Regions from separate parts of the Streptomyces sp. NPDC033177 genome, predicted to be linked through region 3. Evidence: riboswitches for the same ligand, from Rfam matches in the RefSeq annotation. Region 3 holds a riboswitch; each other region holds the start of a gene.
The links. A riboswitch is a leader RNA that binds a small molecule or an ion and turns the genes downstream of it on or off. The one in region 3 is predicted to bind cyclic di-AMP.
Positions count from the first base shown of each region.

Region 1 (3,228 bases), on a different contig from region 3:
CCTGCGCCCCGACAACCGCGCCGTGCTCGTGTACGAGCCCGTAGCGGGCGCCGAAGCCACCGACGAGGACGAAGAGGAGGCGGCGAAGTGACCGAGGCCGCAACGATGCAGTTCCACCCGCAGCCCCAGGCGGGCGACGCACGGCCGTGGGCCTTCCCCGCGCCCGAGCGCGCCACCCTGGACAACGGCCTCACGGTGCTGCGCTGCCACCGCCCCGGCCAGCAGGTCGTCGCGGTGGAGGTCCACCTGGAGGCGCCGCTCGACGCCGAGCCCGCGGGCCTCGACGGCGTGGCCACGATCATGGCGAGGGCCTTCAACGAAGGTACGGACAAGCACTCCGCCGAGGACTTCGCCGCCGAACTCGACCGCTGCGGCGCCACCATGGACGCGCACGCCGACCACCCCGGCGTACGCGTCTCGCTCGAAGTCCCGGTGTCCCGCCTCCCGAAGGCGCTCGGTCTGCTCTCCGACGCCCTGCGCGCTCCCGCCTTCGCGGACAGCGAGATCGAGCGCCTCGTGCGCAACCGCCTGGACGAGATCCCGCACGAGGCCGCCAACCCGGGGCGCCGCGCCGCCAAGGAGCTCTCCCGGCAGCTCTTCCCGGCGACCTCGCGCATGTCGCGCCCCCGTCAGGGCACCGAGGAGACGGTCACGGCCATCGACTCGGCGGCCGTGCGCACCTTCTACGAGAAGCACGTGCGTCCCGCCACGGCGACCGCCGTCGTCGTGGGCGACCTGACCGGCGTCGACCTGGACGCCGTCCTCGCCGACACCGTCGGCGCCTGGACGGGCGGCACCGCCGAGCCGCGCCCGGTGCCCCCGGTGACCGCGGACGACACCGGGCGTGTCGTCATCGTGGACCGCCCCGGAGCCGTCCAGACGCAGCTGCTCATCGGCCGCGTGGGACCGGACCGCCACGACCGCGTCTGGCCCGCGCAGGTGCTCGGCACGTACTGCCTCGGCGGCACCCTCACCTCGCGCCTGGACCGCGTCCTGCGCGAGGAGAAGGGATACACCTACGGCGTACGGTCGTTCGCCCAGGTCCTGCGTTCCACACCGGACGGCACCGGCGCCGCGATGCTCGCCATCAGCGGCTCCGTGGACACCGAGTCCACGGGCCCGGCGCTCGACGACCTGTGGAAGGTCCTGCGCACCCTCGCGGCCGACGGCCTCACGGACGCCGAGCGCGATGTCGCCGTGCAGAACCTGGTGGGCGTCGCCCCGCTCAAGTACGAGATGGCGGCGTCCGTCGCGGCCACCCTGGCCGACCAGGTCGAGCAGCACCTGCCGGACGACTTCCAGGCCCAGCTGTACCGACAGTTGGCCGCGACCGGCACCGTGGAGGCCACTGCCGCCGTCGTGAGCGCCTTCCCGGTGGACCGCCTTGTGACGGTGCTCGTCGGTGACGCCTCGCAGATCGAGGAGCCCGTCAGGGCCCTTGGCATCGGTGAAGTGAGTGTGGCCACGGGCTGAGTGACAGTCAGGACATATCGGGACCCCAGTGGCTGAGATTAATCACTGGGGTTCTCATATGTCCGAATTAGTATGGAGGTTACGTGTCTGACCTGTGGCGTGCGCTACAAAAGCTCTGATCCGTTTGTCGTTTGAAAGACGCCCCGCTTAGCGTCATCCCGGCTGTTCGTCATGCAGTAGTCGCACCCGCGGCACCGGACAGTCATCGCCGAGTCCCCGTACGGCGCGAGCCAGGGGAGCCGGGGACCCACATGTCCCCTTGGGGTGAATCGGGAACCTTGCCGTCAGGTGAGGGACTCGTAGGAGACCTTCCTGCTCCGAACCCGTCAGCTAACCCGGTAGGCGAGAAGGAAGGAAAGGATCAGCCGCTTCATGGCGTTCACCCGTGCCACCGGGAAGCACCGTCGCCCGAGCCGCCTCACGCGTACCACCGCGAACGTGGCGGGCGTCGCCGCCCTCACCACCACCGGTGTCATCGGAGGCCTGGCCGCTCCGGCGCTCGCCGCCGACGACGCGGCGGCTCTTGAGCACACCGGCCTGACCCAGGCCATCTCCGTCGGCGACTCGCTCGCCGAGAGCATCGACGCGCAGGCCGCCGCCCAGCAGCAGGCCGCCGACGCCGCTGCCGCCGCCAAGAAGGCCGAAGAGGCCGCCAAGAAGAAGGCCGAAGAGGCGAAGCGCAAGGCCGAGGCCGAGGCGAAGGCCAAGGCCAAGAAGGAGCGCGAGGCCAAGGAGCGTGCCGCTCGCGAGGCCGAGCGCAAGCGCCTCAACAGCTACGTCTCCCCGATCTCCGGCTCGTACGTCTCCACGGGCTACCAGACCGGCGGCGCCATGTGGTCCTCCGGCAGCCACACCGGCGTCGACTTCCACGCCGCCTCCGGCACCTCGGTCCACGCGGTCGGCTCCGGCACCGTCGTCGAGGCCGGCTGGGGCGGTGCCTACGGCAACAACGTGGTCATCAAGATGAACGACGGCACGTACACCCAGTACGGCCACATGTCGTCCCTCGGTGTCACGGTCGGCCAGGCGGTCACCCCGGGCCAGCAGATAGGCCTCTCCGGCTCCACCGGCAACTCCAGCGGCCCGCACCTGCACTTCGAGGCCCGCACCGGCGCGGACTACGGCACGGACATCGACCCCGTCTCGTACCTCCGCTCGCACGGCGTCAACGTCTGATCCCAGCGGTCTGATCCAGCGGTCGACGGCGGACGCACGCAGCGCCACTGATTCACCGAAAGCCCCGGCTCGTCGAGAGCCGGGGCTTTCGCCGTTCCCGTATCTCCTTTGGCCAAAAGTATCCCTGGATTTCAGCCTGCCGTCGGAAATTCGGCCGCCCTGCAATAGAGTCGCGGAACAGGCGTCGATCGACCGCGTTTCGCGGGGATTAGTGCGGAGGTCAGTCATGCGCATTCCCGCGCACTCGGTATGCACGGCCATCCGGGACGACATCGTCTCCGGTGTCTACGAACGGGGTGGCCGCCTCACCGAGGAACTGCTCGCGCGCCGCTACGGAGTCTCCCGCGTCCCGGTGCGCGAAGCCCTGCGCACCCTTGAGGCGGAGGGCTTCGTCGTCACGCGCCGGCACGCGGGCGCGTGCGTCGCGGAGCCCACCGAGGAGGAGGCCGCCGACCTCCTGGAGATCCGCGCGCTCCTGGAGCCGCTGGGCGCGGCCCGCGCCGCCCAGCGCCGCACGGAGGCGCACCTGAAGGTCTTGCGCGGTCTCGTCAGGCTCGGCCAGGAGCGGTCGAGGCGCGG
Region 1 covers NZ_JBVIPS010000009.1:117,357-120,584, forward strand. Annotated here, with positions in the region: gene ACZ5U5_RS29120 (M16 family metallopeptidase) at 1-91, shown strand, start outside; gene ACZ5U5_RS29125 (M16 family metallopeptidase) at 88-1,473, shown strand; cyclic di-AMP (ydaO/yuaA leader) riboswitch at 1,670-1,833, shown strand; gene ACZ5U5_RS29130 (M23 family metallopeptidase) at 1,846-2,649, shown strand; gene ACZ5U5_RS29135 (GntR family transcriptional regulator) at 2,876-3,228, shown strand, end outside.
Region 1: another riboswitch for cyclic di-AMP. It lies ahead of ACZ5U5_RS29130 (M23 family metallopeptidase); the one in region 3 lies ahead of ACZ5U5_RS12625 (C40 family peptidase).

Region 2 (3,228 bases), on a different contig from region 3:
CCGAAGACGTTGCCGCCCAGGGCGAGCGGGAAGACCTCGAGGTCGGACGAGCCAAGCTTGCGGAGAGAAGTCATGAGGGGATCAACGCCTGTACGGACCACGGAATTCCGTGCAGCGGGACGCCGATTCCATCCGCGCACGGAAGGCTCGCATGCCGAACCGGCAGCCCTGACGTCGGGGGGTTGTCGCCAGGACCGCCGGGGTTCTGGGGTTACCTCAGATCGACTGGCCCTTGCCGCGCAGCCACGCCGCCGGGTCGACCCCGGTGGAGTCGCCGCCCGGGTGAACCTCCATGTGGAGGTGCGCGCCGGTGACGTTGCCGGTGGCACCGACGCGGCCGATGGTCTCGCCGGTGGTGACCTTCTGGCCGGCGCTGACGTTCATGGAGGACTGGTGGCAGAACCAGACCTCGGTGCCGTCGTCGAGTTCGAGGACCGTGCGGTAGCCGTACGCCCCCGCCCAGCCGGCCTCCTTGATGGTGCCGGAGTGGACGGCCTTGATGGGCGTGCCCGTGGGAGCCGCGAAGTCCAGGCCGGTGTGGTAGCCGGAGGACCACATGGAGCCGGGCTGACCGAAGGTGCCGGTGAGCGTGTACGAGGCGACGGGCAGCGTGTAGCTCTTCGCGAGCTTGGCCAGGCGCTCCGCCTCGGCCTTCTTCTTGGCGGCGGCCTCGGCCTTCTTCTTCGCGGCGGCCTTCTCGGCGGCGATCTTCTTCTCGGCCGCGGACTGCTTGGCGGCGGCCTGTTCGGCGGCCTGCTTGACGGCGGCTTCCTCGGCGGCCTTCTGGACCGCGTCGTCCGCCTGGTCCTGCTGGCTCTCCGCCTGCTCCATGATGCGGGCCCGCAGTGCCTCGCCCGCGTCCGTGGTGCCCTGCTCGGCGTCGGCGGTGCTGAGGCCGGCGGCGCTGAGGGGTGCGGCGGCGGTCGTCACGCCGTTGTCCGCGGAACCCGAGTCGGCCGAGCCGTCGGATATCAGGGAACCCACGCCCGGAAGCGACTTGGCCTCCGGCAGCGAGTCCGTGACGGCCGAGAGGTCCGGCATCGCGATGGAGACCGGGGGCTTGCCGTCCTGCGCGGTGGCGATGCCGCCCGCGCCGACGGCGGCGATGACGCCTACGCCGAGAACCGTGGAGCTGCGGGCGAGCCCGCCACCACCCCGCTTGTGGACGCGGTGCCTGCCGCGGACGGGACGGATGGACTCCTCGGTGGGGTTCCATTCCTCCCAGGAATTGTCGTCGTACCCACCGAAATCGTCGTCATTCGGTACGTAAACGCCTTGGGGGGCAGGGCGGTTGGACGCCACTGGGGCGCACTCCTTTCCTTCCTTCTCGCCTACCGGGTTAGCTGACGGGTTCGGAGCAGGAAGGTCTCCTACGAACATCTGGCACGGAGGCACAGATGCCCGATTCACCCCAATTAGTGGTTCCCCGGCTCCCTTTCGGGATTAGGCGCGTGCGCGCGGAGCCGACTCGAGTGACGGCTGGGACGACCGCGCTGCGTTATCGAACGTTAATAGACAGCAGGCCCGTATTCCAAGCTGTTCCGACTGATCGTTAATGCTCACGGCCTGCATTTATCGGGACACCGGGGGCCGGAACGGGGCGAGTTGACCCCACTTCTTCACACACCGGAGCTTCACATCTCCTTGACAGTGCGTCAGTTGTTATGCGGAGTGGTGTCCTTCCGTCACGGCCGGTGACAGGGGCCGCCGCACCGCGAGCAACGCCATGTCGTCGGTCCCCCCGCCGCCGGTGTGCCGCCGCACTTCCTCGACGAGCGTCGTCAGGAGTGCGTCGGGTCCGCCCGGCCCCGGGAAGATCCGGCCGCCGAGCCGCGTCGCCGGGTCGTAGAACTCGCCCCGGGCGTCACGCGCCTCGGAGAGCCCGTCGGTGTAGAGCAGCAGCATCGCCCCCGGCGGGAACTCCGTCTCGTCCGCGCGGTCCGGCCAGGCGCCCAGGTCACCCATCCCGAGCGGCAGTGCGGGCTCGGTGGCGGACATGACGCACAGCCGTCCGTCGCCGCGCAGGAGCAGCGGGCCCGGGTGCCCGCGGTTGATGAGACGCACCAGACCGTCGCCGTGCGGGATCTCCGCGAGCACGGCGGTGGTGAACCCCTCGAAGGCGTCGAGCCCGTCGCGCCGTGTGCCCTCACGCGCGAGGGCACGCTCCAGGCGCTGTGCCACGGCCTCAAGCGTGGACTCCTGCTCGGCGGCCTCCCGGAACGCCCCGATCACCACGGCGACGGCCGCCACCGCGCCCATGCCCTTGCCCCGTACGTCGCCGACGATGACGCGGACGCCGTGCGGGGTGTCCTGCACGGCGTACAGATCGCCTCCGATGAACGCGTCGGCCTCCGCGGCCTCGTACCGTGCCGCGACGTCGAGGCCGCCGATGCGGGGGTCCGGCTGTGGCAGCACGGCGCGCTGGGCGGCCTCGGAGATGGAGCGGGCGGACGCGAGCTGTTTGTCGCTGCGACGTACGACGCGGTTGATGACGACGGCGAGGACGGCGACGGTCGCCACCGTGATCAGTTCGGTGACGGCCTCCACGTCGGTGGTGGTGCTGGACTTGAAGTGCAGGGCGAGGACGGCGGAGCAGGAGGCGGTGCCGATGAGGACGGTGCTGAGCAGCGAGTAGAAGGGCGCTGCGATGAGCGGGGCCGCGGTGAACAGGGGCACGGCGGTGAACCTGGCGGGGGTCGACACGTCGTACACGATCCCGAGGACGATGAGCAGCAGGGGAAGAGCCCGCACGAGTGCCCGCTCGTGCCGGACATCGGGACGCGTGCCGCCGCCCCCGCCGATTCCTCCTCGCTGCCCCACTCACTCAGGGTTCCCGGAGGGGCGGCGGGGGGCGACCGGTGTGGGCCGACCGGGTCATGGAAACACCGAAGGCCCGGATCCATTTCTGGATCCGGGCCTTCGGTCTTTAGTAGCGGGGACAGGATTTGAACCTGCGACCTCTGGGTTATGAGCCCAGCGAGCTACCGAGCTGCTCCACCCCGCGCCGTTGAATGCAACTCTACGCCATCAGGGGGAGTGAAAGCGAACCGGTTACGAACCGCCTGCGAACGGAGCCTTCCACAGGGGCGCAGGGGCGCAGGGGCGCAGGGGAGCTGGGGAGACGGTCCGCTCGGGCGCCCGGCGGAGCGTGACGACCCGGACCGGGCGTCGTTTGCCAGCTCCTGAAGAAGATCATCACCATAGGCATGACAACTGCTCCAACGGCAA
Region 2 covers NZ_JBVIPS010000008.1:21,362-24,589, forward strand. Annotated here, with positions in the region: gene ACZ5U5_RS26355 (aldo/keto reductase) at 1-74, opposite strand, end outside; gene ACZ5U5_RS26360 (M23 family metallopeptidase) at 217-1,302, opposite strand; cyclic di-AMP (ydaO/yuaA leader) riboswitch at 1,314-1,460, opposite strand; gene ACZ5U5_RS26365 (PP2C family protein-serine/threonine phosphatase) at 1,663-2,820, opposite strand; tRNA gene ACZ5U5_RS26370 (tRNA-Met) at 2,931-3,004, opposite strand.
Region 2: another riboswitch for cyclic di-AMP. It lies ahead of ACZ5U5_RS26360 (M23 family metallopeptidase); the one in region 3 lies ahead of ACZ5U5_RS12625 (C40 family peptidase).

Region 3 (3,228 bases):
GACACCAGGTACGCGGAGCGCATCCAGTCCAGGTAGTCCGTCATCGGCTCCCCGTCGATGTTGTCCGGATACTCCAACTCGACATCGAAAGGCGGCACTTGGCTCGTCGGCAGAATCAGCGCGTCATTGCGGTCGAAGAACTCCCGCATCCGGTGGAACAGTTCGCCGTGCAGCACGGTGGCCCGCTCCAGGTCGATGCCGGTGAGCGCGCGCCCCTGCCGTACGTTCCGGACGAGGCTGGGTTTGATCCGGTCCGCCGCACTCTCGACGAGCGCGCCGAGCGAGGTGGGCGAGCTCGGACGCTGCCATACGAGGCTCTCGGCTGGGGGCGGTTGAGATCACGACGAGGCGAAGCATGCCCGCGCCGCGTCCGCCCCTCACCCCACTTTACGTACGTCCTGTACATTTTTTACAGAGGCCTTGGGGAGCAGCCGACCCCGGCAGAGGAGAGACATGCCATGAACCAGCCGTTCGCCCGTTATGTCCTGCCCGAGTTCACCGAGCGCTCCAGTACGGGCCAGCGGACGCTGGACCCGTACTCGAAGCTGCTCGAGGAGCGCATCGTCTTCTTGGGGACGCCGATCGACGACACGTCGGCCAATGACGTGATGGCGCAGTTCATGCACCTCGAATACCTGGCGCCCGACCGCGACATCGCGCTCTACATCAACTCCCCCGGCGGCTCCTTCAGCGCGATGACCGCGATCTACGACACGATCCAGTTCGTCGCCTGCGACGTGGAGACGACCTGTCTGGGCCAGGCCGCGTCGTCGGCCGCCGTCCTGCTGGCCGCGGGCACTCCCGGCAAGCGGCTCGCGCTGCCCGGCGCCCGCGTGCTGATCCACCAGCCCTCGCTCGCCGAGCCGGTCCGAGGCCAGACCTCCGACCTGGCGATCCAGGCCGACGAACTCCTGCGCACGCGCGCGCAACTGGAGAAGCTGCTCGTCCGGCACACGGGACAGAGCGCGGAACGCGTCGCGGCCGACATAGAGCGGGACAAGATCTTCGACGCCGCCGAGGCGGTCGACTACGGCCTGGTGGACCGGATCATCGCGAGCCGCAAGTCCTCCCCGCTCACCCCGGATAGGCACAGCCCGGACCCGCGCACCCCGGATGCGGGGTGAGCCACCGATGCTGCCGCCCGAACTTCCCCCGCTCCCCGCGCTCACCCGCGCCGAGGGCGAGTTGATCGACCGGTACCTCGAAGTGGTCGACCTGCTGGGCCGGATCAACCCCGCCCGCGCATCGGACACCTACGGAGGACTACGCGCCGCCCAGGCCCTGGTCAGCAGCGCGACCGCCCTGCGGGACGCCCTGACGCTCATGCACCAGCGGGGTGAAACCGCCGTGCACGCACCGACGCTGGCCCGTGCGCTGCGTGTGCTCGACGGAGAGCGGCGTGCCGGGCGGGTCACCGTGCCGCCCCCGGCGGCATCCTGAGCCCCCGTCATCCGGGCCCGCGAACTCCGTTGCGTCCGGGGGTGATCTCAAACGAACCAAACGGGCTACCACATTCGGCGTAGACATACGTCCTTTTTTGAGACGCCTTCAGTTGCGTCAGATGTGTACGCGTGGGCCGGAATTCCTCGTTCCGGTGCTGGTCGAACGATCATCCGGCGCGCTCTCCGGTTCCCGAATCCGACCGTGTCCACCCGAACGGTTCAGCCGTGAGGAGCCTCACAAAACGCCGTTTCGGCTCGGTTTTCGACCCCAAGTCGGGTCAAGATCCTCTCCGACGACAAGCCCCCGCCACAGCGGCGGGGCGGTCCGGGCGGACGCCGAGTCCTGCCGCCGCCCGGATGACCGGTCGACATCGGTGCATCGGCAGGAGTGGAGGACCCAGGCATGACGGGTCGGTCCGGAAGGTCCGGACAACGATCCTTGGGGTGAAGCCGCAGTACGCGGCCGGGCAACTTTGTCAGCCCGAATCCGACAGGTCATCCTTCACAGGCGGTTGACGAAGGGTTGCGCATGACTGCGCTGAATCATGTTCCGTCGCTGCTCACCAGGGTCGGGTCCGTATCCGCCCTCACGCTCGCCGTCGTAGGCGGCACCCTCGTGGCCCCCGGGCTCACGTCGGAGGCGGAGGCCGCGACACACGGGACGAAGGCGCTCAAGATCGCCGCCTCCAAGAAAGGCTCTCCGTACCGCTACGGGGCCACGGGGCCACACCGCTTCGACTGCTCGGGCCTGACCCAGTACTCCTTCAAGCGCGCGGGCAAGAAGCTGCCACGCACCGCCGCACAGCAGTACAACAAGACCCGCCATGTCTCCGCGTCCAACCGCGTCCGCGGCGACCTGGTCTTCTTCCACTCCGGCCGGAACGTCTACCACGTCGGCATCTACGCCGGTAAGGGCCGGATCTGGCACGCCCCCAAGTCGAACACCAAGGTGCGGCTCGAGAAGATCTGGACGAAGAGCGTCTCGTACGGCAGGGTGCGCTGATCATCCGTCACCGGCCGTCGGCCGGGCGGCCCCCCGCCCGGCCCTCTGGTCGGCGCGCCCGTCAAGCGTGGGGCGTGTCGGCACGGATACTCGTGCGCCATGGCCGAAAACAACAGTGCTCCCCCCTCGGACGACCCACCGCGCAACGAGACGCGCTTCGAACGCGCCGACCGCAACTTCGCGGAGATCCTCCAGGAGCTGCGCGTCACGCAGGCCGGGGTGCAGATCCTCTTCGCCTTCCTGCTGACCCTCGCCTTCACCGAGCGCTTCACCTCGCTCGACACGGTGCAGCGCGCCACATACGTCACCACGCTGCTGCTCGCCGTGCTCGCCGCCGCGCTGTTCACCGCGCCGGCGGCCGTGCACAGGTCGCTGTTCGGCCAGCACTCCAAGCCGCTGATCGTGCGCGTGTCGTCCCGTCTGGCCGGCATCGGTCTGGTGGTCCTGGTCTTCGCGGTCTCGGGCGCCGTGCTCCTGGTCGTCGACGTGGCGGTGGGCCGGACCGGCGGAATCATCGCGAGCGCGGCCACGCTCGTGGTGTGCTCGGGCCTGTGGGGACTGCTCCCCCTTCTGGTGCGCCGTGCGCGCGACGACGAGGAATCGGACGGCCCGGACGACGTCAGGTCATCAAAGCCTCGGTGAAGCACCGGCCCGCGCCCGTTCAGCGCTCGCCGGCCGCGCCGACGACCGCAGCGCGCGCATATCCTGGGTCTGCCTTGAGCAGCCGTTTACCCCCACGCCGCCGGGAGCGACCATGTACGACCCGACGCGGCTCGCCGCACT
Region 3 covers NZ_JBVIPS010000003.1:330,803-334,030, reverse strand. Annotated here, with positions in the region: gene ACZ5U5_RS12640 (amidase family protein) at 1-176, opposite strand, end outside; gene ACZ5U5_RS12635 (ATP-dependent Clp protease proteolytic subunit) at 459-1,124, shown strand; gene ACZ5U5_RS12630 (hypothetical protein) at 1,132-1,440, shown strand; cyclic di-AMP (ydaO/yuaA leader) riboswitch at 1,805-1,968, shown strand; gene ACZ5U5_RS12625 (C40 family peptidase) at 1,972-2,445, shown strand; gene ACZ5U5_RS12620 (DUF6328 family protein) at 2,545-3,087, shown strand; gene ACZ5U5_RS12615 (LysR family transcriptional regulator) at 3,200-3,228, shown strand, end outside.